4 regions of the Kosakonia sp. Marseille-Q7440 genome follow, and region 3 is predicted to be linked to each of the others. Evidence: predicted binding sites of a transcription regulator. Region 3 holds the regulator's gene; each other region holds the start of a gene.
What was found. The regulator PhoB, encoded in region 3, activates phosphate uptake and scavenging genes when phosphate is short. The targets are predictions, from matches to a motif close to CTGTCATAAAACTGNCNNAT.
Positions count from the first base shown of each region.

Region 1: nudF (ADP-ribose diphosphatase) is a predicted target of PhoB. The motif match lies at 1,716-1,735, and genes of this name have one in related genera.
Region 2: ACWPW2_RS12505 (PhoX family protein) is a predicted target of PhoB. The motif match lies at 2,124-2,143, and genes of this name have one in related genera.
Region 4: uvrB (excinuclease ABC subunit UvrB) is a predicted target of PhoB. The motif match lies at 5,415-5,434, and genes of this name have one in related genera.

Region 1 covers NZ_CBCPLT010000002.1:774,090-781,569, reverse strand. The annotation lists gene cpdA (3',5'-cyclic-AMP phosphodiesterase) at 1-567, opposite strand, end outside; gene ACWPW2_RS17655 (DUF1249 family protein) at 592-1,014, opposite strand; gene nudF (ADP-ribose diphosphatase) at 1,011-1,643, opposite strand; gene tolC (outer membrane channel protein TolC) at 1,850-3,289, shown strand; gene ACWPW2_RS17640 (DUF1190 family protein) at 3,433-4,113, shown strand; gene ACWPW2_RS17635 (glutathionylspermidine synthase family protein) at 4,119-5,279, shown strand; gene ACWPW2_RS17630 (TRAP transporter large permease) at 5,329-6,615, opposite strand; gene ACWPW2_RS17625 (TRAP transporter small permease) at 6,634-7,143, opposite strand; gene ACWPW2_RS17620 (TRAP transporter substrate-binding protein) at 7,197-7,480, opposite strand, start outside.
Region 2 covers NZ_CBCPLT010000001.1:2,663,323-2,670,802, forward strand. The annotation lists gene ACWPW2_RS12485 (serine/threonine-protein kinase) at 1-821, shown strand, start outside; gene ACWPW2_RS12490 (PP2C family protein-serine/threonine phosphatase) at 812-1,525, shown strand; partial or broken gene ACWPW2_RS12495 (hypothetical protein) at 1,503-1,682, opposite strand; partial or broken gene ACWPW2_RS12500 (zincin-like metallopeptidase domain-containing protein) at 1,649-1,936, opposite strand; gene ACWPW2_RS12505 (PhoX family protein) at 2,203-4,176, shown strand; gene ACWPW2_RS12510 (DUF2543 family protein) at 4,252-4,497, opposite strand; gene ACWPW2_RS12515 (cold-shock protein) at 4,526-5,002, opposite strand; gene ACWPW2_RS12520 (DUF2058 domain-containing protein) at 5,111-5,650, opposite strand; gene shiA (shikimate transporter) at 5,894-7,210, shown strand; gene cbl (HTH-type transcriptional regulator Cbl) at 7,252-7,480, opposite strand, start outside.
Region 3 covers NZ_CBCPLT010000001.1:858,126-865,605, reverse strand. The annotation lists gene malZ (maltodextrin glucosidase) at 1-322, opposite strand, end outside; gene proY (proline-specific permease ProY) at 789-2,138, opposite strand; gene brnQ (branched-chain amino acid transporter carrier protein BrnQ) at 2,224-3,543, opposite strand; gene phoR (phosphate regulon sensor histidine kinase PhoR) at 3,951-5,249, opposite strand; gene phoB (phosphate response regulator transcription factor PhoB) at 5,271-5,960, opposite strand; gene sbcD (exonuclease subunit SbcD) at 6,158-7,360, shown strand; gene sbcC (exonuclease subunit SbcC) at 7,357-7,480, shown strand, end outside.
Region 4 covers NZ_CBCPLT010000001.1:1,240,757-1,248,236, forward strand. The annotation lists gene bioA (adenosylmethionine--8-amino-7-oxononanoate transaminase) at 1-511, opposite strand, end outside; gene bioB (biotin synthase BioB) at 597-1,637, shown strand; gene bioF (8-amino-7-oxononanoate synthase) at 1,634-2,788, shown strand; gene bioC (malonyl-ACP O-methyltransferase BioC) at 2,775-3,524, shown strand; gene bioD (dethiobiotin synthase) at 3,517-4,239, shown strand; gene ACWPW2_RS05665 (ABC transporter ATP-binding protein) at 4,181-4,903, opposite strand; gene ACWPW2_RS05670 (hypothetical protein) at 5,012-5,152, shown strand; gene uvrB (excinuclease ABC subunit UvrB) at 5,661-7,480, shown strand, end outside.

The DNA.
Region 1 (7,480 bases), on a different contig from region 3:
CACGTTATCCAGCTCCGCGGCGTTGCGCAGGCTGTGCTGATCGAGCCAGCTGCAGCCGGACGGCAGCGGATGGTGATGCAGAAGCAGTAACGTGTGGCGCTGCGGGCTGTCGGCGAGTTTTTTCTCCAGCCAATCGAGCTGAAATTCGCTTAGTTCACCGTGCGGAACGCCGAACACCTGGCTGTCGAGCAGCAGGATTTGCCACTGCTCACCGACAAAAACACGTTTCGCGGAGGAGATGCCCGCATCCTGCAGCGCGCTGTACATGGCAGGTTGAAAATCGTGATTGCCCGGCAGCCAGACGCAGGGTGCGTCGAAGCTTGCGATACCTTCAGCAAAGTGCTGATAAGCCGCAGCGGTATGATCCTGCGCCAAATCGCCGGTGGCGACGATCAGATCGCACGCACGCTGCTGAGCCCGGATTGCGTTCAGTACCGCCTGATAGCTTTCCCAGGTATTAACCCCTAACAGCGTTTCATGCTTTTTGGCGAACAGGTGAGAATCGGTTATTTGTAATACCCTGACTCTGGACTCACTCCCCAGAGAGAGGTTTAACAGGCTTTCCAAATGGTGTCCTTAGGTTTCACGACGCTAACAAACCGGAATCGCCATTGCTCCATGTGCTAAACAGTAACGCAGCCAGTCGGCCAGAAACTGGTTAATTTGATGCTTTTCGTCGCGTTGATGCAACTTTTTATTGGGGTAATCATACCGCGCTTTAAATCGAAAGATCTGCTGGCTCGAACACACTTCGGCCACCATCGCATCGTGATACAGGCGCACTGTCATTGAGGGCAGGCTCCAGTAACTGACGGCAGGCGCGGTCTGTTCGATCTCCACAAGCGTAGTGTAGCGGGTGGATTCAACAATCGTTAATCGGTACTGCGCATTGGTCACCTGATAACTTACCGCTTCGCCCGCCTCGTCATTGCGCGGTAGCAGGCGGCGCAGCTGGGCGAAATTGGTTTCGCACAGGCGCATCATTTCCGGGAAGTCAGGTGTGTAACGCTTCATTTTTTCCACTCGTTTTTTAAGCTCTCATAATGCAGCTGCAGCCATTGCAAGGCGATGACAGACGCTGCGTTGTCAATTGTCCCCTCTTCTACCCACTGGTAAGCCTGTTCCCGGCTCACCACATGAACACGAATATCTTCGTTTTCATCCACAAGGCCATGAATACCTGAGGCCTGTGTGGCATCCACTTCACCAACCAGTACGGCAGTGCGCTCGCTGGTACCGCCCGGGCTTGCCAGGTAGCTCAGCATCCTTTTTACGCGTCCGACCGCTAAACCGGCCTCTTCATCCGCTTCACGCCGTGCGACCTCTTCGTCCGACTCGCCCACTTCGATCATGCCGGCAACCATCTCCAGCAGCCACGGCGTGTCGCTGGTATCAAATGCCGCAATGCGAATCTGTTCGATCAGCACAACTTCGTCGCGCACAGGGTCATAGGGTAGCAAGACTGCGGCATGACCGCGTTCAAAAATTTCACGCTGCACTTCGCCGCTCATTCCGCCATTAAAAAGACGATGGCGAAAACGATAGCGAACGAGCGAAAAAAAACCGGTGTAGAGTGTTTCCCGTGCAATAATTTCTACATCATTTTTTGTGAAAGTGACGATGGATGAGTCTGGCTTATTCATTGGCGGCATCTCATATGAAGTGATGATAAATCGGTGGATTTTCAAGCCTGTTTTACGCGTGTTTCAAGCGCTATGTGTTAGATTGATGCAAATTTATGCCGATGGCACGTTACGCCAAGCTTTCGCGGTGCGTACTTCTGGTAGAATCTGCGATTATTTTTCCAATTTAGATCAGCGCTAGTACTGCTTCACAACAAGGAATGCAAATGAAGAAATTGCTCCCCCTCTTTATCGGCCTGAGCCTGACCGGTTTCAGTGCGATGAGCCAGGCAGAAAACCTGTTACAGGTTTATCAGCAGGCGCGTTTAAGCAACCCGGATCTGCGTAAATCCGCCGCCGACCGCGATGCTGCCTTCGAAAAGATCAATGAAGCGCGTAGCCCGTTACTGCCTCAGCTTGGTTTGGGGGCAGACTACACCTATACCAACGGTTTCCGCGATAGCCAGGGCGTCGATTCCAACGTAACCAGCGGTTCACTGCAATTAACGCAGACCATTTTTGATATGTCGAAATGGCGCGCGCTGACTTTACAAGAAAAAACAGCCGGGATTCAGGATGTCACCTGGCAGACCGACCAGCAGACGCTGATGCTAAACACCGCAACCGCCTACTTCAACGTGCTGAGCGCCATCGATACGCTCTCCTACACCGAAGCGCAGAAGCAATCTATCTATCGCCAGTTAGATCAAACCACCCAGCGTTTTAACGTTGGCCTGGTAGCCATTACCGATGTGCAGAACGCCCGCTCACAGTATGACACCGTGCTGGCGAACGAAGTTTCGGCGCGTAACGCACTGGATAACGCCGTAGAGACGCTGCGCCAGGTGACCGGTAATTACTATCCGGAACTGGCCTCGCTGAACGTCCAGAGCTTTAAGACCGACAAACCGCAGCCGGTGAACAATCTGCTGAAAGAGGCGGAAAAACGTAACCTGACGCTGTTGCAGGCGCGTTTGAGCCAGGATCTGGCGCGCGAGCAGATTCGCCAGGCGCAGGATGGTCATTTGCCGACCCTGGATTTGACTGCCTCTACCGGTGTGTCGAACTCCTCTTACAGCGGTTCCAGAACGCGTAACAACTCGCAGTTCAGCGACTCCGACGTCGGTCAGAACAAAGTTGGCCTGAGCTTCTCCCTGCCGCTCTATCAGGGTGGTCAGGTAAACTCGCAGGTCAAACAGGCGCAATATAATTTCGTGGGTGCCAGCGAGCAGCTGGAGAGCGCGCACCGCAGCGTGGTGCAGAACGTTCGCTCCTCCTTTAATAACGTCAACGCCTCGATCAGCAGCATCAACGCCTACAAACAGGCGGTGGTCTCTGCACAGAGCTCCCTCGATGCGATGGAAGCGGGCTACTCGGTCGGTACGCGCACAATTGTTGACGTGCTGGATGCCACCACTACGCTCTACAACGCGAAGCAGCAGCTCTCAAGCGCTCGTTATAACTACCTGATTAACCAGCTTAATATTAAGCAGGCGCTCGGTACGCTGAACGAGCAGGATCTGGTTGCGCTTAACGGTGCGCTGGGCAAATCCATCTCTACTGCGCCAGAGAGCGTGGCACCGGAGAACCCGGAGCAGCAGGCTAAGGTTGAGAACTTCGGCGCGGGTGCACAACCTGCCGCCGCACGCACCGGCCTGACGCGTTAAACATCTGCTATACATCACGGGGGCACACAGCCCCCGTTTTTACGTAAGGCAACGTAAAGGCCTTCCCGCCTCGCTTTAACTTCGCCCCCCCATCCTCTATCCTGATCGTTTATTCATGCCTTTGGGTCCACAGGAAGATAACAATGAAACGGACAAAAACTATTAATCATGCGACGTTCCGCAAAAGCTGGAGCGCACGTCATTTAACGCCTGTCGCGCTGGCGGTCTCCGCCGTGTTTATGCTGGCAGCCTGTGAGCAAAATGACGAAACAGTTTCCATGTACCAGAACGCCGACGACTGCTCCTCGGCGAATCCGGGTAAAAGCGCGGAGTGTAAAGCCGCGTACAACAATGCTTTAAAAGAAGCCGAACGTACCGCGCCGAAATACGCGTCGCGCGAAGATTGCGTAGCGGAGTTTGGCGAAGGTCAGTGCCAGCAGGCGCCAGCACAGGCAGGCGTAGGTGCGGCGGGCACAGAAAACCAGGCGCAGAACCAGTCCAGCGGCAGCTTCTGGATGCCGCTGATGGCCGGTTACATGATGGGCCGTCTAATGGGCGGCGGCGCGGGCTTTGCTCAGCAGCCGCTCTTCAGTTCGCGTAACCCGGCAAGCCCGGCTTACGGTCAGTATACCGACGCCTCCGGTAAAGGTTACGGCGCAGCGCAGCCGGGCCGTACCGCAACGGTGCCTAAAACCGCGTTAGCACCGAAACCGGCGACCACCACCACCGTAACCCGCGGCGGCTTTGGTGAATCTGTTGCTAAACAGAACACCATGCAGCGCAGCAGCGCCTCTGGTACCTCCAGCCGTTCAATGGGTGGCTGACGTCGATGGAAAGAATCAGCATTAGCGAGCGCCCGGACTGGCGTGAGAAAGCGACGGAGTATGGCTTTAATTTTCACACCATGTATGGCGAGCCCTACTGGTGTGAAGATGCCTACTACAAACTGACGCTTGCCCAGGTTGAGAAGCTGGAGGATGTCACCGCCGAGCTGCACCAGATGTGCCTGCAGGTGGTGGAGAAGGTCGTTGCCAGCGATGAGCTGATGACCAAATTCCGCATTCCGAAACACACCTGGGGCTTTGTGCGCCAGTCGTGGGCCACGCGTCAGCCTTCGCTCTATTCACGTCTCGATCTCGCCTGGGATGGCGTCGGCGAGCCTAAACTGCTGGAAAACAACGCCGACACGCCGACCTCGCTGTATGAAGCGGCATTCTTTCAGTGGATCTGGCTCGAAGATCAGCTCAACGCTGGCAACCTGCCGCAGGGCAGCGATCAGTTCAACAGCCTGCAGGAGAAGCTTATCGCGCGCTTTGCAGAGCTGCGCGAGCAGCACGGCTTCCAGCTGCTGCACTTCACCTGCTGCCGCGATACGGTAGAAGATCGCGGTACGGTGCAGTATCTCCAGGATTGCGCGGCCGAAGCGGAGCTGGCCTCCGAGTTTCTCTATATCGAAGATATTGGCCTGGGTGAAAAGGGGCAGTTTTCCGATCTGCAGGATCAGGTGATTGGCAACCTCTTCAAGCTCTATCCGTGGGAATACATGCTGCGGGAAATGTTCTCCACCAAGCTGGAGGATGCCGGCGTGCGCTGGCTGGAGCCGGCCTGGAAGAGCATCATATCCAACAAGGCGCTGCTGCCGATGCTGTGGCAGATGTTCCCGGATCATCCCAATCTGCTGCCAGCCTGGTTTGCCGATGAAGATCACCCGCCGATGGAGAAGTATGTGGTGAAACCGATCTTCTCCCGTGAAGGTGCCAATGTCTCGATCATTGAGAACGGCAAAACCGTCGAGTCGGTTGAAGGCCCGTACGGCGAAGAGGGGATGATCGTGCAGGAGTTCTACCCGCTGCCGAAGTTTGGCGACAGCTACACGCTGATCGGCAGCTGGCTTATTAACGATCAGCCTGCCGGCATCGGCATCCGCGAAGATCGGGCGCTGATCACCCAAGATCTCTCCCGCTTCTACCCGCATATCTTTGTCGAATAAGTAAAAACCCGGCCATCAGCGCCGGGTTTTTTATTCCCACAGGCTCAGCTTACATCACGCCAAACAGCTTCGGCAGGAAGAGCGAGATCGCCGGGATATAGGTCACCAGCATCAGCACCACGAACAGGATGGCGTAGAAAGGCAGCATCGCCTTCACCACCTGCTCGATCTTCTGTTTACTCACCGCGCTGGCGACAAACAGCACCGATCCCACCGGCGGCGTAATCAACCCAATCCCCAGATTGACCAGCATGATCATGCCGAAATGCACCGGATCGATGCCCAGCGCATTGGTCACCGGCAACAGTACCGGCGTCAGGATCAGGATCAGCGGCGCCATATCCATCAGCGTGCCGAGCAGCAGCAGCATGATGTTAATGCACATCAGAATCACATACTTGTTGTCAGAGAGCTGGGTAAACGCCTCAGTGATGCGGCCCGGCAGTTGCATATAGGTCATCACCGCACCGAAGGCAGAGGCGAAGCCAATCAGGATCATCACGATAGTGACGGTTTTCACCGTGCGGTACATCAGCTTCGGCAGCTCGGACCATTTGTAGTCACGATAGATAAACATGGTGACAAAGAAGGCCCACAAACAGGCGATCGCCGCCGATTCGGTAGCGGTGAAGATCCCGGAAAGGATACCGCCCATGATGATCACTACCGTCATCAGCCCCCACAGCGTATCGGCAAAGATCTTTAACGCCTGGCGAAACGGCACGCGCTCCCCTTTCGGGTAGCCGCGCTTATGGGCAAAGACCACGCACATCACCATCAGCGTGAAGCTGAGCAGCAGGCCTGGCAAAATCCCGGCGATAAACAGCGCGGCGATGGAGACGGTTCCGCCCGTCGCCAGCGAGTAGATCACCGAGTTGTGGCTGGGCGGTGTGAGGATCGCCTGCACCGATCCGCTGGCGGTGACGGCGGCAGCGAAATCGCGCGGATAGCCCTTTTTATCCATCTCCGGGATCATCACCGAGCCAATCGAGGCGGTATCTGCCACCGACGATCCCGAAATGGCACCGAAAAACGTCGAAGCGACGATATTCACCAGCGACAGGCCGCCGCGAATAAAACCGACAAAGATATAGGCAAAGTTGACCAGCCTGCGGGCAATGCCGCCCTCCGCCATAATCGCCCCGGCCAGAATAAAAAACGGGATCGCCAGCAGTGAGAATTTATTCACGCCGTTGGTCAGCTGGATCATCACCGCTTCCAGCGGAATATCGATATACCACGCGCCGAGTACTGCGCTGATGCCGACCGCATAGGCGACCGGCACGCCAATCGCCAGCATAATGGCGAGCGTAAAGACCAGAATAAATGCATCCATAAAAGTTCCTTACCGGAGTCAGCTCGACGAGCCGAGCATCACCACCGGACGGTGGTACTGCGCGCCAAAAAGCATCTTCTCGACAATAAACAGAAGGGTGATCGCAGAGCCTATCGGCAGCGGTAAATAGCTCTCTCCGGCAGTAAAGAGCGGGAACTCTGCCACCGGCTGCTCCCACAATTCGGCGCACAGCGTCGCGCTGTACCAGAGGATAAAGAGGCTGATCGCCATCAGCATTAGATCCGCCAGCAGGAAACAGACCTTACGCAGCGGTTCGCTTAAGCGGTCGGTCATCATGGTGACAGCGATATGCGATCCGGCACGGTAGCTCACCGCAGCGCCGATAAAGGTAAAGGTCACCATGCAGATGATCGCCACCGGCTCCGGCCAGGAGAGCGCGCTGTTCAACACATAGCGGGCGAAAATCCCCACGGGGATAATCGCCACCATCACCAACAGCGCCAGACCGGCCACCCACATAGAGAGGCGATAGAGAATATCCATTAACAACGAATAGCGTTCTGCCATAACGGTTTTCCCGGTAGAAGTCGCAAACGGGCAGGCGAACCTGCCCGGCCAGCTTACTGCACGTCCTGAATACGCTTAATCAGATCCTGGTGCGCATTCCCGTACTTATCGCGTACCGACTGCGTGGCATCGTAGAAGGCTTTGGTATCAATGTCGTGGAACTGCACCCCGCCCGCTTTCATCGCCTGCAGCGACTTCTCGTTATAGGCTTTCCACAGCTCGCGCTGCTCCGCCTGCGCCTCTTTCGCCAGCTTCAGGATCAGCTCCTGATCCTCTTTTTTCAGCTTGTCCCACTTGGCTTTTGAGAAGAGAAACAGCTCGGGAATAATGAAGTGTT
Region 2 (7,480 bases), 1.8 Mb from region 3:
AAATGGGCTCTGATTATTACACAGCCCCTGAAATAGTTTCTGATTTGAAGAAAGCAAGTTCGCTTTCTGACATATACTCTGTCGGATGCATACTTCATGATTTCGTAGGTACAGCAGACCGTATACCATGCGGCGAGATTGATAATGACACCGGTCCTTATGCCCACATAATGCGTGTATGCACCAGAAGAGATCCCTCACGACGCTTCCAATCTGTCGCGATGCTTAGAGATGCGATTCTTAGTATAGACCCTTCGGTAATAACGAATATAAATGCAGAGGCGTCAACATATATTAACGCACTTGCCAATGAAGCGAATTTAGCCTCTCAGGTATGTCGTCAATTAGTCGATTATGTCGAGGACAACATAACCAATGATAATTCGACTGCAATTTTCCAGAGACTAACTCTAGGCGCAATACAAAAAATTATTCAGCTAGATAGCGCTGCTGCAACTCGTTTAGGCGAAGCATATGCTAAATGGGCATCTGATTACTCATTCCCATTTGAGCAGTGCGATGGTGTTTGTAATCGATTAAGTGAGTTTTTAAATCTTGAAAGCCTTAATTGTAAGTCAGAAATCTTAATTTCAATGTTGCTAATGGGGACATCACATAATCGCTGGTATGTTGAGCGGAAATTTGTGTCTGAATGTGGAGCATCCATGCATCCCGATTTAGCTAGGCGGCTAGCTTTAGAATTGAGTATACTTGAAAGGAAGATGTGTGGTGCGATAGGTCATCTCGAACGCTCAATCGGTGTAACCTATCGTGACTTACACCCTGTGATTGCGGATATGATACTAAGAGTGTGCCATTGATTAACATTTACTCATTTACATCACCTGGCCCCAGAGCTACAAACCAAGATGCAATCTTAGTTTGTGACATACCTGACAGAGGTCTTCTATGCTGTGTTGCTGACGGTGTTGGAGGTAATCAGGGCGGGGAAACTGCGTCTAAAATGGCAGTAGATATTATCAGTAAAACTCTTGAAAATGATCTTTCGGTTGCGTTCGCAGATGTGGTGCGCTTCGCCCACGAGGAGATACTTAATGCCGCTGAAAAAGATGGAGAATTAGCTGGAATGGCCACAACACTTACTGCTGTCATCATAAAAGACATGCAGCTAGAGGCTATAAATTGTGGCGATTCGAGAACATATCTTCTCCGAGGAAATGGACTTATGCAATTATCTCAAGACCATAGTGAGGTCGCAAGGTTGCTTAGGGAAGGCCGCCTAACAGCGGAAGCCGCTGTTGACTATCCAAGAAAGAACATACTTGAAAGTGCTTTAGGTGCGCATAAGCCATTGAAATTGTACCAAACACTTTTCGAACTTGAGCCAGATGATAGAATTGTGCTGATCTCGGATGGGGTTTCTTCCGTTCTTGGTAAGCGAGAGCTTAGAGATATCTCTAAAAAACACCAAAATCTTGATGATTTTGGTGCCGAGCTTGCAAAGTGTACTGAAGAAATGAAAACAAAGGATAACTATTCAATTATTGCGGTAGAAATTGTCTAGTTATAACCGCAGATGAAAAATTCGGCGGTTTTTCATACACTTCTATTGAAGTACATAGTTTTAAACTTACGATATCGTCGCCAAACCATTTGTTAATTTCGCTGATCCGTTCCTGAAGTGGAATCAGTTCATTACGAACAAAGACCTTCGCGCTTTTGATGCGGCACTAGCTGCCTTGAATATATAGCGTTTTTCGTTTTTAAGTGCTTTTAACCAGGAAGCAATATAGCTTTCGTGCTAGACCTCTTCGACAATCCCCAGCTCCGCCATCAGAAGCGCGCTTCCCAACTCGGCAATCAATTCCTCATAAACATAATCCTCACATCCAAATGTCTCTTTCATCTCGCGATTCAGGCGGCCTTTGACACCACTCCAGTGCACCAGTTCATGCAGTCCATTGACGTAGAAATTAGTGGTCATTCTGGTGGTCTTGACAGAACGAAAATTCAGATTCAGCTTACTTATTAGCTACTTGCTGGCAAAGGCGATCCCAGTCAGAGGAGCCAAATTTAAGAAGCCCGCTTTTTAGCGGGCTTTTTGCTTTTTATTCTTTACCCTCTCCCAAACAAACACGTCTTATTAAACCGCTGTGCCTCTACCGTTATAAATTTGTAACAAAAGTTTTTTAGACTGCTCTCCATTGCGACGCAAGCCTATGGAAATCACAGGAAAACGATATGAGCAGACCCCTTAAATCGGTGTTCAAGCAAGAGCACAGCGATGAGATCAGTAACCCAAGCCAAAACGCCGCGTTTTCAGAGGTGGTCAGCGCGTTTATGTCACGCCGCCGCTTTCTGCAAATGGGGATGGTCGCCGGCGCGGCGGTCTCATTCCCCTCTTTACTGATGCCCGAAAACGCCTTCGCGGCGATGAGCAAACCATCCGCCTTAGCGAAAGCGATGTCGCTCGGCTTCACCAGCATTCCCGTCTCGACCGCCGATAACGTCACGGTGCCGGAAGGCTACATCGCTCGCCCCTTCTATCGCTGGGGCGATGCCGTCGGCTTAAAGGACAATCTGCCGGAGTTTAAATTCGACGCCAGCAACACCACCGATGAGCAGTCGGCGCAGGCCGGTATGCACCACGACGGTATGGCATGGTTTAGCCTGCCGCAGGGCGAAGAGAACCCGGCGCACGGTCTGCTGGCGCTGAACCATGAGTACATTGATAACGGCATGCTGTTTAAAGATGGGACCGCCAACTGGGATCTCGATAAGGCGCGTAAAGGGCAAAACGCGATGGGCGTGTCGGTTATCGAGGTGAAAAAAGCGGATGCGGGCTGGCAAGTCGTTCGCCCCTCCAGCTTTGCCCGTCGTATTACCGTTAATACGCCGATGCAGCTGAGCGGCCCGGCGCGCCACCAGCCGCTGATGAAAACCGCTGCCGATCCGCAGGGTGAAGAGGTGCTGGGCACCATGCAAAACTGCGCCAATGGTCGTACGCCGTGGGGCACCTATCTCACCTGCGAAGAGAACTGGTCAGATATTTTTGTTAAAAAAGCGCCGCTCAACGCGCTGGAGAAGCGCTACGGCATCAGCGACAGCGATGAGTCCTACCGCTGGAACGAAGTGGATGAGCGCTTCAGCGTCGACAAAACCCCCAACGAGCCAAACCGCTTCGGCTGGGTGGTGGAGATCGACCCTTACGATCCCACCTCGAAGCCGCGCAAACATACCGCTTTAGGCCGCTTCAAGCATGAAGGCGCTGCGGTAACGCTGGCGGCGGATAACCGCGTGGTGGTCTATATGGGCGATGATCAGAAGTTTGAATATATCTATAAATTCATCTCTGATAACAAATATGACCCGAGCGATCGCAAGGCGAATATGAAGCTTCTGGAGTCGGGCACGCTCTACGTGGCGAAATTTAATGAAGATGGCTCCGGCGACTGGCTGCCGCTGATCTTCGGCGAAAACGGCCTTGATCAAAGCAACGGCTTCGACAACCAGGGCGATCTGCTGATCAAAACCCGCCTTGCTGCCGATAAGGTCGGCGCAACCAAAATGGATCGACCAGAGTGGATCGCCGTCGATACCCACGCGAAAGGCAGCGTCTACTGCACGCTCACCAATAACTCCGATCGCGGCAAAGAGGGCAAAGCGCCGGTAGATGCGGCCAACCCGCGCGCCAATAACCAGTTCGGCCACATCATGCACTGGAGCGAAGAGAACGCCGATCCGGCGTCAGCCAAATTTAAATGGGATATCCTGGTGCTCGCCGGGCGCACGGACAGTGACGACCCGAAAGTAAAAGGCTCGATGAAAGGCGCGGAGTTCGGCAGCCCGGACGGGCTCTCCTTCGATCATCGCGGCGTGCTCTGGATCCAGACCGATGTCTCCTCCAGCACCATCAATAAAAAAGCCTATGAAGGGATGGGCAATAACCAGATGGTGGCAACCATTCCGGGGAGCAATGATTATCGCCGCTTCCTGACCGGGCCGCGCGGGTGTGAAATTACCGGTATCGCCTTTACGCCGGACAACCGCACGCTGTTTATCAATATCCAGCACCCCGGTGAAGGCGGTGATGACATCACCGATCCCAATAATCCGCACGCCATCTCCAACTGGCCGGATTTTAAAGCCGATGGCCGACCGCGCTCCTCCACGGTGGTGATCACCAAATCCGACGGTGGCATTATCGGCACCTGATACCGTTAAAGAAAAAGCCCGCATAATGCGGGCTTTTTGCGTTTCTGAGCAGGAAAAACTGCGGATTATGCCGCGTTATTCGTTGCCCCACTCATTGAGGAAGTTAGCGATCTCATCAATGCGGCTCTCTTTAAGGCCGGCTTCGCGGGCCATCTCTTGCTGCGCCTCTTCGCTGATCTCTTCATTATTGGACAAGCGGGTCAGCAGCAGCTGGAAGTAGTGCGCCACCGCGTCACGCTCGGACTCGCTCACCGGCGTCGCGGACTCCGTCGAATACTCATCGGCGATGTCATAAAATTTCAGCGGAATATCGTGGTTCATAAGGGATCCTTAAAAGCAGCAGATAACGTCAAACTTTAAGCAGTTTCACCGTCGCGTCGATATCGATCTCATCTTCCGTAAAGATAAGCGTTGAGCCCTGGAAGGTGGTGATCGCCAGCTTTTTCAGCGTTCGCATCTCCCCTGGCTTGATATCAGATTTTGGCCGGATGCTGCTCATCAGCACGCCGACTGAGAGCACCGGGCTCTCTTTATCGATACGGGTATCAGCAGGCACTTCTTCGTTGAAGACAACGTAAGATTTGATCGAGGTGAGCTTCAGGCGCTCGCCGGCGATAAAAATATACTTGCTGTCCGGCACTACTTTTACCGCATAGGCCGAGAGACCTTTATTGTTGGTGGTGGGTTCAAACGTCACCGCCGCATCTTTTTTAATCAGCTCTGGGTTGGCGACCTTGATCACATGGAAATAGCGGTTTTCACCGTTCTCATCTTTGATAAATCCAAAACCTTTCTCTTTAAACCAGGTTGTGATTTTTCCGTTCATCGCCTTACCGCCTGTTGACTCGTTGTTCTGTGCTAATTTTGCCGCGCGCAGTGTAAAGCACATTGCCCGCGCAGACCACGCTTTTGGCCCGATATTCTTCTGCGCGCCTTACCACATCAGATCGTCAGGCACTTTGAAGTCGGCATACGGATCGTCTTCATCCTGCGCTTCCTGGCTCAGCGCGCTGTTGAGCACAATGCTGTCAGCATCGCGCTGGGCAATTTTATCAGCAACGCTTGCGGGAATAATCGCGTACTCCGGCTCGCTGCGGTTTTCCGCCATCAGACGGGCAATCGCCAGACGGCCGCTAATCAGCTGAGCCTGCGTTACCTTATCGACGACGATTTTTTTGATCAGGTTGTTATCGGTGAAGTTGAAGTTGATATCGCCTCTGTTAATGGTGATGCGGTTCATCTCAATCAACTGCTTCACCTGCGCTTTATACTCTTTGGCGAGCGTCGCCTGCTTCTGCTGCTCGTTAAGCTGTTTATCACGCTCAAGCTGCGCCTTTTTGTTCTCTTCTACCGCTTCTCTCGCCTCGCGTGCCTGCACGCGGGACTTCTTCGCCGTGCGCTGCACTTTGGCCATCTTTTTGCTGTTGACCAGCCCTGCCTGCAGCAGCTGCTCTTGTAAGGTAAGTTTTGCCATTTTCGCTTCTGAATCCGTTAACAAATTTCCCGGATTATAGCGGGAATTGTTAAGGATATACCAGGCGCAGGATCAGACCGCTTTACGCTGTCAGATACGACATCTGTGTAAAAGGGTTTTCTCGCGCGGGCTGTCGCTGTAGTCTCAAGGGCGGCCTTAATTTTGCCGCATACGATGTGAGTAATCCTTTCCCTGGTTTTAATAATAAAAAATTGCAAGATGTAAGGAACAGACAGGACAGCTATGGACTCCACACTCATTCCCCCCCGACCCGATGAGCAGACCCCATCCTCCCACCGCGCACGCCGCGCTGCATGGGGCAGCTTTGCGGGCGCCGTGGTCGACTGGTTCGATTTTCTCCTCTATGGCATTACCGCCGCGCTGGTATTTAACAGCGAATTTTTCCCGCAGATCGACCCGGCAATGGGCACGCTTGCCGCTTTTGCTACCTTTGGCGTCGGCTTTCTGTTTCGCCCGCTCGGCGGCATCGTCTTTGGTCATTTCGGCGACCGCTTAGGGCGTAAACGGATGTTGATGATGACCGTCTGGATGATGGGCATCGCCACCGCCTGCATCGGTATTCTCCCCTCTTTCGCCACCATTGGCTGGTGGGCGCCGGTATTGCTGGTGACCCTGCGCGCCATTCAGGGCTTCGCCGTTGGCGGCGAATGGGGCGGCGCGGCGCTGCTGGCGGTCGAAAGCGCACCCGCTGGTAAGAAAGCCTTTTATAGTAGCGGCATTCAGGTGGGCTACGGCGTCGGCCTGCTACTTTCCACCGGGCTGGTGTCGCTGATCAGCACGCTGACTACCGATGAGCAGTTCCTGAGCTGGGGCTGGCGTCTGCCGTTCCTGTTCAGCATTGTGCTGGTGCTTGGCGCGCTGTGGGTGCGCAACGGCATGGAAGAGTCGGTCGAGTTCGAACGCGCGCAGGCACAAAAGCCCGCCGAAGTTAAAGCCCGCCCGCCGGTGTTTGAAGCGCTGGTTCGCCACCCTGGCGCGTTTCTCAAGATTATCGCCCTGCGGCTGTGCGAACTGCTGACCATGTATATCGTCACCGCTTTTGCGCTTAACTACTCAACGCAAAACCTGGGCATGCCGCGCGAACTGTTCCTCAATATCGGGCTGCTGGTGGGCGGCGTCAGTTGCTTTACTATCCCGCTCTTCGCCTGGATGGCAGATCGCTTCGGGCGGCGGCGCATCTATATTACCGGTGCGCTGCTCGGTGCCATGAGCGCATTCCCCTTCTTTATGGCGCTCGAAGCACGCTCCATTCTCGGCGTGGTGGTCTTCTCCATTTTGCTGGCGAATATCGCCCACGATATGGTGGTCTGCGTCCAGCAGCCGATGTTTACCGAGATGTTTGGTGCAGGTTACCGCTACAGCGGCGCGGGCGTCGGATATCAGGTTGCAAGCGTGGTCGGCGGTGGCTTTACGCCGTTTATCGCCGCCGCACTGTTAACCTTCTCCGGCGGCGAGTGGCACAGCGTGGCGATCTACCTGATGGCGGGTTGTTTACTCTCGGCGGTGACAGCGATATTTATCAGGCCACAGCCGCACTAAGCCGATAAAAAAGCCTGCGTCTACGCAGGCTTTTTTTGGCATTAAATCTGGTAATCAATTGCCGCTTCATCCGGCTCCATCACCTGGCGTTTGATCTCATCCACCGACAACCCGGCATTACAGAGTTCTATAAAGCGCCAGACATAGTTGCGCTGCAATTGCCCGCGTTTTAACCCCAGCCAGACGGTATTGGCATCGAAAAGGTGCCGGGTATCGAGGCGCACCAGTTTCCCCGCTTCATGCTCGCCGCTGGACTGCTCCGCCACCAGC
Region 3 (7,480 bases):
ACTGCTCAAGCCTGGCGGGCGGGAAGCGGGTAAAACCCTGCGGGGTAAACCAGATCTGGCGATCGTCCCACAGCAGCTTAAAGCTGTAGCGGCGACGCGGCTGGCCGTTGCTGATATCAATGGCGGCGCGCCAGAGGGTGACGCCATTATTGGCGGTGTTGCGCGCGCGGTGCATTGCAACCGGCGTCTCTTCGTTATCGATCTCAATTCGCAGCGTGACGCGCGACGGTAAATCCGTGCCGCGCAGCCAGAGGTTAATGATTAACTGCTGCTGGTGCGCTTTGACAAACGGCGCGACGGGCAGGTGCCATGCATTCAACATCAACGATCCCCTTTACATAATCAGGATCACTGTAGCCAACGTTCGGCCCGGCACGCCTCCTTCTTTCCCTTTTTTTACGGGGGTGAGAGACGGGGCGCAGAGATAAGACGGAAAAAAGTGAGAGAAATCGTAGGCCTGATAAGCGCAGCGCCATCAGGCACAACGCCGGGTGGCGGCTATGCCTTACCCGGCCTACAAGGGCGAAACAATAACGCCAGAGAATTTACGTCAGCGTTTAAATGCGCAGAGATCGTAGGCCTGATAAGCGTAGCGCCATCAGGCATAACGCCGGGTGGCGGCTGCGCCTTACCCGGCCTACAAGGGCGAAACAATAACGCCAGAGAATTTACGTCGGCTTTTGAATGCGCAGAGATCGTAGGCCTGATAAGCGCAGCGCCATCAGGCATAACGCCGGGTGGCGGCTGCGCCTTACCCGGCCTACGAAGGAAAACGACGTTACCGGAGATTACGCCCGGCGCTTAAACGCCCAGCCAATCAGCAGCAGCACAATCCATGCAAAGCCGACATAGAGCGAAATGCGGGTTTCCGGGTGCCAGCCAATCAGCGCGATGATAAATACCAGGAAGATCAGCCCGGCAACGGTGGTCGCCACGCCGCCCGGCACTTTAAACTTCAGCGCCTTCACTTCATCCGCCGAGAGGCGACGGCGGAAACCAATCTGCGACAGCAGGATCATAATCCACACCCACACCGTGGCGAAGGTCGCCAGTGAGGCAATCACCAGGAAGACATTCTCCGGCATGATGTAGTTGAGATAGACCGCCATCAGCAGCGCCAGCGTCATCACCAGTACCGTCACCCACGGAATGCCGCGGCGGGAGGTTTTGGCGAACATCTTCGGCGCACTGCCCTGCTCCGCCATGCCGTGCAGCATACGCCCGACGCCAAACACATCGCTGTTGATCGCCGACAGGGAAGCGGTCAGCACGACAAAGTTCAGGATGCTGGCGGCAAAGGTGATGCCCATATGCTGGAAGGTCAGCACAAACGGGCTACCGTTGGTGCCCACCTGGTTCCACGGGTAGATCGACATGATCACAAACAGTGTGCCGACATAAAACACTAGAATACGCATCGGCACCGAGTTGATGGCGCGCGGAATCGACTTCTCCGGCTCTTCCGCTTCACCGGCGGTGATGCCAATGATTTCGATGCCGCCGTAGGCGAACATCACCATTTGCAGCGCCATCACCGTGCCCAGCCAGCCGTTACTGAAGAAGCCACCGTGGCTCCAGAGATTGCTGATGCCGGTCGGTTGCCCGCCGTTGCCGATCCCCCAGATGATGATGCCGAAACCGGCGGCGATCATGATGATAATGGTGGCGACTTTAAAGAAGGAGAACCAGAACTCCAGCTCGCCGAAGACTTTTACGCTCATCAGGTTGATAGCGCAGATGAGCAGCACCACGCTCAGCACCCAGATCCAGTGTGGCACCGTCGGGAACCAGACGCCCATATAGATGCCGAAGGCGGTGACGTCGGCGATAGCGACAATCAGGATTTCAAAGCAGTAGGTCCAGCCAGTGATATAACCGGCCAGCGGGCCGAGGTTTTCCTGTGCGTAGCGTGAGAAGGAGCTGGCGGAGGGATTGTGGACGGACATCTCGCCCAGCGCACGCATAATGATATACGCCGCGACCCCGCCGATAATGTAGGCCAGCAACACGCTGGGCCCGGCCATTTTGATGGCGTCCGCGGAGCCGTAAAACAGCCCGGTGCCGATCGCTGAACCCAGCGCCATAAAGCGAATGTGGCGGGTACTTAGCCCACGCTTCAGCTTATTCGTACTTTCCATCGTTTCCACTGCCGTTATTCATCACAAAAAATAAAAAACCACGGAGTGCGCTACCCCGTGGTTCAACAAACCGTGCTTGCTGCTGTTAATGCGCGCTGGAAGTCACCTGACGTCCCGCCGCGCGATCCCAGATAGCGGCCAGAACCACCATCACCAGGCTCGGCAACAGCCAGGCCAGGCCCTGCTCCGCCAGCGGTAAACGCTGTGTCCAGAGCGGAAGGTGCTCAGCAAACGCGGAGGCTTTCACGCCGTCAAGGATACCAAAAAGCAGGCTGATAAACATGGTCGGCGCAATTACGCGGGTGGAACAATGCCAGAAAGAGCGGGTAAAGCTCAAGACCACCAGCACGATACACGGCGGATAGATCATGGTCAGCACCGGAATCGAAATCTGGATCAGGTGGCTCAGACCAAGGTTTGAGACCGCCATGGAGAAGATGCCGAGGATAAAGACCAGCGCACGATAAGAGAGCGGCAGGTACTGGGCGAAGAACTCTGCGCAGGCGCAGGTCAGGCCAACCGCCGTCACCAGGCAGGCGATGAAGATCAGCGCTGCCAGCAGGAAGCTGCCCGCACCACCAAAGGTGTGCTGGACATAGGCATGCAGTATCGCCGCGCCGTTAACGGACTGATCGACCAGCGTCGAGCTGTCGGAGCCGAGGCGGAAGAGCGCCAGGTAGAGCAGCGTCAGGCCAACACCCGCCATCAGACCCGCCCAGACGGTGTAGCGGGTCAACAGACGCGCTTCGGTCACGCCGCGCGAACGGGCGGCATTAACGATAACAATCCCGAAGACCATCGCGCCGAGAGTATCCATCGTCAGGTAGCCATTGACGAAACCGTTAGAGAACGGCGCGGTCTGGTAGGCTTCCAGCGCGTGGCTGATAGGGCCGGCCGGCCACACCAGTGCGGCGATTGCCAGAATCGTCAGGGCGATAATTTTCAGCGGAGCGAGGAAGTTGCCAACGGTATCAAGCAGTTTTCCCGGATAGAGGGAGACCAGGATCACCAGCGCAAAGTAGACCAGGCTGTAGATCAGCAGCGCCATAGAGCCGTCGCCGGTCAGCGGCGCGATGCCCACTTCAAATGAAACGGTTGCGGTACGCGGCGTAGCGAACAGCGGCCCCACGGCCAGATAGCAGACCGTTGCCAGCAGCACGCCCGCGACTTTGCCAATCGGTGTACTGAGGCTATCAATGCCACCGCCCACTTTCGCTAACGCAACTACCGTTAGCACCGGCAGGCCCACCGCAGTAATCAGGAAGCCCAGCGCCGCCGTCCAGACGAATTCACCCGCCTGCAAGCCGACCATGGGAGGAAAAATAATATTACCTGCGCCAACAAACAGCGCGAAGGTCATAAAGCCCAGCGCGATGATGTCACGCGGTTTTAAGTGATGGGTCATAATGTTTACTGCCTGTGGATGTGGTGTCGTAAAAATGTTGAATAATTAGCCTCTCCGCACCGGACAATAACGCATCATTAACGCGTTAAATCAGCGGGAAATGCTTAATGTGCTGCGTGGCGAAGAATAGTTTTTCGGTTTACCGCGCAAACACAGTCGGTCTGGCAATGCATGGGGCGCAATTTAAACGCTTATAACGTTTAAAGGCAAGTCGGGATCGCAAAACCAGATAGTTATACTAAACAGTAGAATCCAGCCAGTGAAAAACTCTATTTATCAGAAAAACACGTGGCTGATCGTGCGAACAAAAAAGCAACAACCGTACAAACTACGTTGCAGGTGCGGGATGAGGCGAGGCAGAGCGGCTCGCCGTCACGAGCCGCCGGAAAGATAAGCTGACAAGGGGGTTATGGGTGGGCGTTTTTGGCAATCAGGCGTTCCGGCAGGACAAAGCTAAAGCGCGTCCCTTTCCCCGGCGTGCTGCTGATATCAAGGCGGCTGTCGTGGTGATTAACCGCATGTTTGACAATCGCCAGCCCAAGCCCGCTGCCGCCGGTCTGGCGCGAGCGCGCTTTATCCACGCGGTAGAAACGCTCGGTGAGGCGCGGAATATGCTCGGCGGCGATCCCCGGCCCATTATCTTCGACGCTGAACTCCGCGCCGTGCGCCACCGGCTGCCAGCGCACGATAATGTGCGTCCCGGCGGGGGTATGGTTCACCGCGTTATAGACCAGGTTTGAGATGGCGCTGCGCAGCTGCTCTTCGCTACCCAGCACTTTCAACTGGTTATCAATTTCAAAGCTGAAGCTCTGTTTTTGCTGGCTAAGGGTTTGCGCTTCCCGCTCCACCACGCGCAGCATCATCGGCACATCAATCACTTCATTTGCGCCATGCGTCGGCGCGGCTTCGATTTTCGACAGGGTCAGAAGCTGGCGCACCAGCCCCTCCATGCGCGAGGTTTGCTCACGCATGGTGTGTAACGCTTTTTCACGCGGCGCGCCTTCCAGCGTCTGCTCCTGCATCATCTCGAGGTAGCCCTGCAACACCGTTAGCGGCGTGCGCAGCTCATGGCTGACGTTAGCGAAAAAGTTACGCCGCGCCCCTTCCAGCTGGTGCATCTGCGTGACGTCACGCGCCACCATCAGCAGTTGTTGCTCGCTGTAGGGCATCACGCGGATCTCTAAGTGGCGACCGTTGTTAAGCACCAGATTGAGCGGTTTGCTGAAGGTCTGGCTTTTCAGGTATTGGGTAAATTCGGGGTAGCGCAGCAGGTTGAGGATGTTCTGCCCGTTATCATCGGGCCAGCGCAGCCCCAGCAGCTGTTGCGCAAGGCCGTTACACCAGAAGATCATCCCCTCTTCCGTGGTCAATACCACCGCATCCGGCAGCGACTCGGCGCCGCTGCGAAAGCGTTTAATCAGGTTACCCAGCTCACGGCGGCGCTTTTTATTGCGCATCTGCATCTGGTGCAGGCCGTAGAGCAGCGGCTCCCAGCTGCCGGTGCCGGGCGGCGGCGTCATGCTTTTATCGACCCATAACCACCAGGAGAGACGCAGCAGATTCCAGAAGTGCCAGATCAGAAGCCCGGTCACTGCCGCCAGCAAAAACCACGGCAGATAGCCGAACATCGCGCCCAGAATAAAGGCGGGGATACAACAAAGGAGGAGCTCCAGCACCAGCCTTTTCCATGACAGCCTTTCCAGCACGCGTCACACTCCTGTCAAATTTCAGAAACGGGTCGAAAAACGATATCCCGTGCCGCGTACCGTCTGCACCATCCGGTCGTGTCCACTCCCTTCCAGCGCTTTACGCAGACGACGAATATGCACGTCTACGGTTCTGTCTTCAACATACACATTGGTGCCCCAGACGTGATTCAGCAGCTGTTCGCGGCTGTAAACACGCTCCGGGTGGGTCATAAAGAAGTGTAAGAGTTTAAATTCGGTGGGGCCCATATCGAGGGGATTTTCGCCGGTCATTACGCGATGGGAGGAGGGATCAAGGCTTAAGCCCTGCATCTCAATCACCTCTTCCACCGCCATCGGTGAAATGCGGCGCATCACGGCTTTAATGCGCGCCACCAGCTCTTTCGGCGAGAAGGGCTTGGTGATGTAATCATCGGCGCCCGTCTCAAGGCCGCGAACGCGATCTTCCTCTTCACCGCGCGCGGTGAGCATCATCACCGGAATATCGCGGGTCATCGCTTCGCGCTTCAGGTGTTTGATAAATTGAATGCCGGACCCGCCGGGTAACATCCAGTCCAGCAGCACCAGATCCGGCCAGGGTTCATTAAGCTGGTTTACTGCGCTGTCGAAATCTTCCGCTTCAACCGGTTGAAAACCATTTTGTTCGAGCACAAAGCACACCATTTCACGGATCGGTGCTTCGTCTTCCACGACCAGAATTCGTCTCGCCATCATTCGCCCTGTATTAATTAGTCTGCAGTATAAATAGCGTCGCCATTATGCGTCAGTTTTATGACAGATTTATGAATAACATGACCGCTATATGACCCAGCCCGCGCGATTGTGACAACGCAAATTTGCGCCAGGCGATGTCCCTGACCCGCTTAATGTTTATAATCGCCGTTATGCTTTTTTGCCACGGGATCACTATGCGCATTCTTCACACATCGGACTGGCATCTCGGCCAAAACTTTTACAGCAAAAGCCGCGCCGCCGAGCACAGCGCTTTTCTTGACTGGCTGTTAACCACGGCCGGGCAGCAGCAGGTCGACGCCATCGTGGTCGCCGGCGACATTTTCGATACCGGATCGCCGCCGAGCTACGCCCGCGAGCTCTATAACCGCTTTGTGGTTAATTTGCAGCGCACCGGCTGCCAGTTAATCGTGCTGGCGGGCAACCATGACTCCGTGGCGACCCTGAATGAATCAAAAGAGATCCTCGCTTATCTCAACACCACCGTGGTCGCCAGCGCGGGCGTCGCGCCGTTTCTGCTCTATCGCCGCGACGGTGAACCCGGCGCGGTCTTCTGCCCGGTGCCGTTTCTGCGTCCTCGCGACATTACCGTCAGCCAGGCGGGGATGTCCGGGCAGCAAAAACAGCAGCATCTGCTGGCGGCCATCACCGACTACTATCAGCAGCAGTATCACGCCGCCTGCGACCTGCGCGGCGATAAGCCGTTACCGATTATCGCCAGCGGCCATTTAACCACCGTCGGCGCGAGTAAAAGTGACGCGGTGCGTGATATCTATATCGGCACGCTGGATGCTTTTCCTGCACAGAACTTTCCCCCGGCGGATTACATCGCGCTCGGCCATATCCATCGTGCGCAGAAAATCGGCGGCACGGAGCATATTCGCTACTGCGGCTCGCCGATCCCCCTCAGCTTTGATGAGACCGGAAAAAGTAAAGGTGTCAATCTGGTGACATTCGCCGACGGCAAGCTGGCTGAGGTGACCACGCTTGACGTACCCGCCACTCAGCCGCTGGCGGTGATTAAGGGCGAGTTTGCCGATATCTGCCGTCAGCTTGAGCAGTGGCGCGATGCGCCCGCCACGCCGCCGGTGTGGCTCGATATTGAGATTGTCAGCAGCGATTACCTGGTCGATATGCAGCGCAAAATCCAGCAGGTGACGGAAGATCTGCCGGTCGAAGTGCTGCTGGTGCGCCGCAGCCGCGAACTGCGCGACCGCCTGCTCGCCGGTGAGCTGCGTGAAACATTGAGCGAGTTGAAAGTTGAAGAGGTCTTTGACCGCAGGCTGGCGCAGGAGGAGCTCGACGAGATGCAGAGTGCGCGCTTACATACGCTGTTCAGCGAGACCCGCCAGGCACTGGATGAGGAGAACGACGCATGAAAATCCTCAGTTTACGGCTGAAAAATATCAACTCGCTAAAGGGCGAGTGGAAAATCGACTTTACCGAAGAGCCCTTCGCCAGCAACGGGCTGTTCGCCATTACCGGGGCCACCGGGGCCG
Region 4 (7,480 bases), 380 kb from region 3:
CCGGCAGATAACCCTTCCACAAACTGTGCATCGAGTTATCGGGATCGCACACCGACATCGCACCGAACGTGTCGCCATGGTAGCCGTTACGGAAGGTGAGGAAGCGCTGCCGCGACTCGCCTTTCGCCTGCCAGTATTGCAGCGCCATCTTCATCGCCACTTCCACCGCCACCGAACCGGAGTCGGCGAGAAATACGCACTCCAGCGCCTCGGGCGTCATTGCCACCAGTTTGCGGCACAGCGCCACGGCGGGCGCATGGGTAATGCCGCCAAACATCACGTGAGAGACGGCATCAATCTGCATTTTCATCGCCGCGTTCAGCGCCGGATGGCCGTAACCGTGGATCGCCGCCCACCAGGATGACATGCCGTCCACCAGCCGTTCGCCGCTGGCGAGATGCAGTTCGCAGCCCTGCGCGAAGGCGACCGGATAGACGGGGAGAGGAGCGGTCATGGAGGTGTAGGGATGCCAGATATGGCTCCGATCAAAAGCTAAATCGTCCTGGGTCATAATCGACTTGTAAACCAAATTAAAAAGTTTTAGGTTTACGAGTCTACACCGAATAACGATTTAATCACACTTTTGGAGAGGCCAGATGGCTCACCACACACGCTGGACACTGTCGCAAGTTACTGCTTTATTTGAAAAACCGCTGCTGGATCTGCTTTTCGAGGCGCAGCAAATTCACCGTCAGCATTTTGACCCGCGCCAGGTGCAGGTCAGCACGCTGCTGTCGATCAAAACCGGTGCCTGCCCGGAAGATTGCAAATATTGCCCGCAAAGCGCGCGCTACAAAACGGGCCTTGAGTCGGAGCGTTTGATGGAGGTGGAGCAGGTGCTGGAGTCGGCGCGCAAAGCGAAGCTCGCCGGTTCAACGCGCTTCTGCATGGGCGCGGCGTGGAAAAACCCGAACGATCGCGATATGCCCTATCTGGAGCAGATGGTGGAAGGAGTGAAAGCGATGGGGCTGGAAGCCTGCATGACCCTTGGCACCCTCAATGAGAGCCAGGCGCAGCGTCTGGCCCACGCCGGGCTTGATTACTACAACCACAACCTCGACACCTCGCCGGAGTTCTACGGCAACATCATCACCACCCGCACCTACCAGGAGCGTCTCGACACGCTGGATAAAGTGCGCGATGCCGGGATCAAAGTCTGCTCCGGCGGCATTGTCGGGCTGGGCGAAACCGTCACCGATCGCGCCGGGCTGCTGATGCAGCTCGCCAATCTGCCAACACCGCCGGAGAGCGTGCCGATCAACATGCTGGTGAAGGTGAAAGGCACGCCGCTGGCGGATAACGACGATGTCGACGCCTTTGATTTTATTCGCACCATCGCCGTGGCGCGCATCATGATGCCCACTTCCTACGTTCGCCTTTCGGCCGGGCGCGAGCAGATGAACGAGCAGACCCAGGCGATGTGCTTTATGGCGGGGGCCAACTCTATCTTCTACGGCTGCAAACTGCTGACCACGCCAAACCCGGAAGAGGATAAAGATCTGCTTCTGTTCCAGAAACTGGGTCTCAATCCGCAGCAGACCCAGGTGCTGAATGGCGATAACGAACAGCAACAGGAGATTGAGCAGCAACTGCTTCACGCCGACACGGAACAGTACTACAACGCGGCGACCCTATGAACTGGCAGCAGCGAATCGAAGCCGCGCTCAGCGAACGGCGCGCGGCAGATGCCCTGCGCCGTCGTATCACCGTTGAGCAGGGTGCCGGGCGCTGGTTAACCCTTGAGGGCGAGCGTTTTTGCAACTTCGCCAGTAATGACTACCTCGGTTTAAGCCAGCATCCGCAGGTGATTGCCGCCTGGCAGCAGGGCGCGGCGCAGTATGGCGTCGGCAGCGGCGGTTCGGGCCATGTTGTTGGCCATACGGCTGCGCATCATCAACTTGAGCGCGAACTGGCGCAGTGGCTCGGTTACGACCGCGCGCTGCTCTTTATCTCCGGTTTTGCCGCCAATCAGGCCACCATTGCGGCGCTCACCGGCAAAGAGGATCGCATCGTCGCCGACAAGCTGAGCCACGCCTCGCTGCTGGAAGCGGCCGCCCTCAGCCCGGCGCAATTGCGCCGTTTTGCCCACAATGATGTCGGGCAGCTGGCGAGCCTGCTGAGCAAACCGCTCAGCGGGCAGCAGCTGGTGGTCACCGAAGGGATCTTCAGCATGGATGGCGACAGCGCACCGCTGGCGGCGATTGCCGATGCCGCGCGTGAGGCGCAGGCATGGCTGATGGTGGATGATGCCCACGGCATCGGCGTGCTTGGCGAGCAGGGGCGCGGCAGTTGCCATTTGCAGGGGGTGAAGCCTGACATTCTGGTGGTCACCTTCGGCAAAGGTTTCGGCGTCAGCGGCGCGGCGGTACTTTGCAGCGAAGCGGTTGCCGATTACCTCGTGCAGTTCGCCCGCCATCTTATCTACAGCACTGCGATGCCCCCCGCGCAGGCGGTGGCGCTCAGCGCCGCGCTCGATGTGATCCGCTCTGCTGAAGGCGACGCGCGCCGTGCGCAGCTGGCAGCGCTGATTGGCCGTTTTCGTGACGGCGTGCGCGGGCTGGATCTGGCAGTGACGGATTCGCACAGCGCCATTCAGCCACTGATTGTTGGCGACAACAGCCGCGCGCTGCGCCTCGCCCACACTCTGCGCCAGCAGGGGCTATTTGCAACTGCCCTCCGCCCACCAACGGTGCCGCCGGGCACGGCGCGTTTGCGCCTGACCTTAACCGCCGCGCATCAGCCAGAGGATATCGACAGGTTGCTGGAGGCGCTGCATGGCGGTGAATAAACAGGCGGTGGCCGCCGCCTTTGGTCGCGCGGCTCAAAGCTACGCGCGACACGATGAGTTACAGCGGCTCAGCGCCGACTGTTTGCTGGCGCAGCTGGGCGACATTAATCCTGCGCGGGTGATTGACGCTGGCTGCGGGCCTGGAGCGATGAGCCGCTACTGGCGCGCGCAAGGCTGCGATGTCACGGCGCTCGATCTCTCGCCCGCTATGCTGGCAGAAGCCCGCCAGCAGCAGAGCGCCGCGCGTTATGTCACCGGCGATATCGAAGCGCTGCCACTGGCAGACGCGACCTTTTCGCTGGCGTGGAGCAACCTCGCGGTGCAGTGGTGCGACGATCTGCGCCAGGCAGTGAGCGAACTGCGCCGCGTCACCGAACCGGGCGGGCATATCGCTTTTACCACGCTGGCAGACGGCTCGTTACCGGAGCTGAACCAGGCCTGGCGCGCGCTGGACAGCTTGCCCCACGCCAACCGCTTTCTGCCCGCAACGGAGATTGAGCAGGCGCTGCGCGACTGGCCGCTGCGCTGCGGCATTGACACCGTCACCCTGTGGTTTGCCGATGCCGCCAGCGCCCTGCGATCCCTTAAAGGGATTGGTGCCACCCATCTGCATGCTGGTCGCCAGCAGGGGCTGACGCGCGGCAAGTTGCAGCGCTTACAGGAAGCCTGGCCGCAACAGCAGGGCAAGTTCCCGCTGACCTATCAACTTTTCTGGGGAGTGATAACCCGTGACTGAACGCTATTTTGTGACCGGAACCGATACCGAAGTGGGTAAAACCGTGGCGAGCTGCGCCTTGTTGCAGGCGGCGAACCTGCGCGGGCTGCGCAGTGCGGGCTATAAACCGGTCGCCTCCGGCAGCGAGATGACCCCCGATGGGCTGCGCAACAGCGATGCGCTGGCGTTGCAGCGCCACAGCAGTTTGCTGCTCACCTATAAGACAGTTAACCCGTATACCTTTGCCGAGCCGACCTCGCCGCACATTGTTAGCGCCGACCTGAATCAGCCGATAGAGGCGGAAGTGATGTCAGCCGGTTTACGCCAGCTGGAGCAGCAGGCCGACTGGCTGCTGGTGGAAGGGGCAGGGGGCTGGTTTACGCCGCTCTCGCCGACGCTGACCTTTGCCGACTGGGCCACCGCAGAGCGCCTGCCGGTGATTCTGGTGGTTGGCGTCAAGCTTGGCTGCATCAACCATGCGATGTTGACCGCCCAGGCAGTGCAGCAGGCAGGCTTGAGGCTGGCAGGGTGGATCGCTAATGATGTGGTCAAGCCGGGTAAACGCCACCAGGAGTATATGGCGACGCTGCAACGCGTGCTGCCCGCGCCGCTGATCGGTGAGATCCCGTGGCTGGCGGATGCGCCGGAAACCGCCGCAACCGGCCACTATCTCGATCTCAGCGTACTGACTCCGGCGACATCCAGTGCGCCAGCAAAGGATCATCTAACTGCCTGATATCGCCCCCGGCCACGCGCCGCCCGCGGTGCAGCAGGCAGAAACGATCCGCTACCCGGCGGATCAGCGACAGCTGCTGCTCCGCCAGCAAGATCGACATGCCAAACTCCTGATTGAGCCGCACGATCAAATTCCCCAGTTTATGGATAAACGCCTGGCCGAGGCCGCGCGTCGGTTCATCGAGGATCAACAACCGTGGGCGCGTTACCAGCGCCCGCGCCATCGACAGCTGCTGCTGGTTATCCTCCGACAGCGTCGCACCACGCTGCTGGCGTAGCCCATACAGCTCCGGGAAGAGATCGAAGATCTCGCGGCTCAGGCTCTGGCCTGCGTCACCGGCGGCGCGCATCGCCACATGCAGATTCTCCTCCACCGTCAGCTGCGAAAAAATGCGCCTGTCCTGCGGCACATAGCCGATGCCAACCGCGCTGCGGTGCTCGGCCTGCAGTGTCAGCAGATCGCGCGGCGGCGCGCCCGCATCCTGCCAGATCATGCTGCCGCTCTCCACCGGCAGGTTGCCGGTAATGCAGTTCACCAGCGTGGTTTTTCCCATACCCGGCAGCCCGACCAGCGAGGTGCAGAGGCCGGGGGCTAACTCCAGATCGATATCCCATAACGTATGTTGGTCGCCGTAATAGTGGTTCACCGCATGTAAGCTCAACATGATCCGCTCCTTGTTCCCATCAGGTATGACTGCTTTTCACTACGGTCAACTGCAAAAGGCTTGCCAGAACGTGAAAAGGGCATTTTTTTCGGAGACGGCTGAGAAAGCGTGCGAAAAAAACGTGATGGCGCGCAAACCCAGGTAAAAATTCTGCACTTTGCCAGTGCTTACCGCAGCGGCTGGTGGTGCAACGGCGGGGGAAATTGTGAGAAGGATCCCAGGCGGATCCTGCGCATCGTTAGCCGATAATTGTCGAAAAGAGTCGATAAAAAATTTTTCCCGCACCCTTTTTGCCGCAGAGGGGGTGTTTGGCGAGGGGCGGGGGGTATGGGCTGGCGGCAGTTATCCACTATTCCTGTGGATAACCTTGTGTATTAGAGTTAGAAAACGTGTGGCAAGCGAGAGGCGGCGCGGCCTGCGCATGAATTGGTGTGAAACCCGCCTTTTTAATATTTTCTTTTTTAATCAAACGTTTAAATAAAAGCAATGGGTGTAAGAAAAGTGTCACCGACTGCCATAAAAGCGTCAAACATCATCTTGACAAATGTTAAAAGGGCAAAAATTCTGGGGATAACCTTTAACGCGAGGTTTAATCGCTTACCGATCGTCCAATCGCAGCCACAATGCGATGTTTTGCACTGCGGTAGATGAGATCGGCTTGCCTGCTACTGTTTTTTCATCCAGTATCTTCGGTTGGCAAAAATGCGCATGGTGAGTAAACTGTCTTACCTGCCCCACTCCTCATCAGGTGCCATTCATGAGTAAACCGTTCAAACTGAATTCCGCTTTTCGCCCCTCCGGCGATCAGCCTGAAGCAATCCGTCGCCTCAAGGAAGGGCTGGAAGACGGGCTCGCGCACCAGACGTTGCTCGGGGTAACCGGTTCAGGGAAGACGTTCACCGTGGCTAATGTGATTGCCGATCTGCAACGCCCAACCATGGTGCTGGCACCCAACAAGACGCTGGCCGCGCAGCTCTATGGCGAGATGAAAGAGTTCTTCCCGGATAACGCGGTAGAGTATTTCGTCTCCTACTACGACTACTATCAGCCGGAAGCCTATGTACCCAGCTCGGACACCTTTATCGAGAAGGATGCGTCGGTTAACGAACATATCGAGCAGATGCGTCTCTCGGCCACCAAAGCGCTGCTGGAGCGGCGAGATGTGGTCGTGGTGGCATCGGTCTCCGCCATCTACGGTCTGGGCGATCCTGACCTCTACCTGAAGATGATGCTGCACCTCACCAATGGCATGATCATCGATCAGCGCGCGATCCTGCGCCGGCTGGCGGAGTTGCAGTACACCCGTAACGACCAGGCGTTCCAGCGCGGCACCTTCCGCGTGCGCGGCGAAGTGATTGATATCTTCCCGGCGGAGTCGGACGATCTGGCGCTGCGCGTTGAGCTGTTTGACGAAGAGGTTGAGCGCCTGTCGCTCTTCGATCCGCTGACCGGCCATATTGAATCCGTCATTCAGCGTTTTACCATCTACCCGAAAACCCACTACGTGACGCCGCGCGAGCGCATCGTGCAGGCGATGGAAGAGATCAAAGTCGAGCTGGCGGAGCGGCGGAAGTTTCTGCTGGAGAACAATAAACTGCTGGAAGAGCAGCGTATTACCCAGCGCACGCAGTTCGATCTGGAGATGATGAACGAGCTGGGCTACTGCTCCGGCATCGAAAACTACTCGCGCTACCTCTCCGGGCGCGGGCCGGGCGAAGCGCCGCCAACGCTGTTTGACTATCTGCCTGCCGATGGGCTGCTGGTGGTCGATGAATCCCACGTCACCATTCCGCAAATCGGCGGCATGTATCGCGGCGACCGGGCGCGTAAAGAGACGCTGGTGGAGTATGGTTTCCGTCTGCCGTCGGCGCTCGATAACCGCCCGATGAAGTTTGAAGAGTTCGAAGCCCTGGCCCCGCAGACCATCTACGTCTCCGCGACGCCGGGCAACTACGAGCTGGAGAAATCGGGCGAAGAGGTGATCGATCAGGTGGTACGCCCAACCGGCCTGCTGGATCCGATTATCGAAGTGCGCCCGGTGGCGACCCAGGTCGACGATCTGCTGTCCGAGATCCGCAAGCGCGTCGAGATCAACGAGCGCGTGCTGGTGACCACCCTGACCAAACGCATGGCAGAAGATTTGACCGAATATCTGGTCGAGCACGGCGCGAAGGTGCGCTACCTGCACTCCGATATCGACACCGTCGAGCGTATGGAGATTATCCGCGACCTGCGTCTTGGTGAGTTCGATGTGCTGGTCGGCATCAACTTGCTGCGTGAGGGGCTGGATATGCCGGAAGTCTCGCTGGTTGCCATTCTCGATGCGGATAAAGAGGGCTTCCTGCGCTCCGAACGCTCGCTTATCCAGACCATTGGTCGTGCGGCGCGTAACGTCAACGGCAAAGCGATTCTCTACGGCGATAAGATCACGCCGTCGATGGCGAAAGCGATTGGCGAAACGGAGCGCCGCCGCGAGAAGCAGCAGAGCTACAACGAAGAGCACGGCATTACGCCGCAGGGGCTCAACAAGAAGGTGGTGGATATTCTGGCGCTGGGCCAGGGGCTGGCGAAAACCAA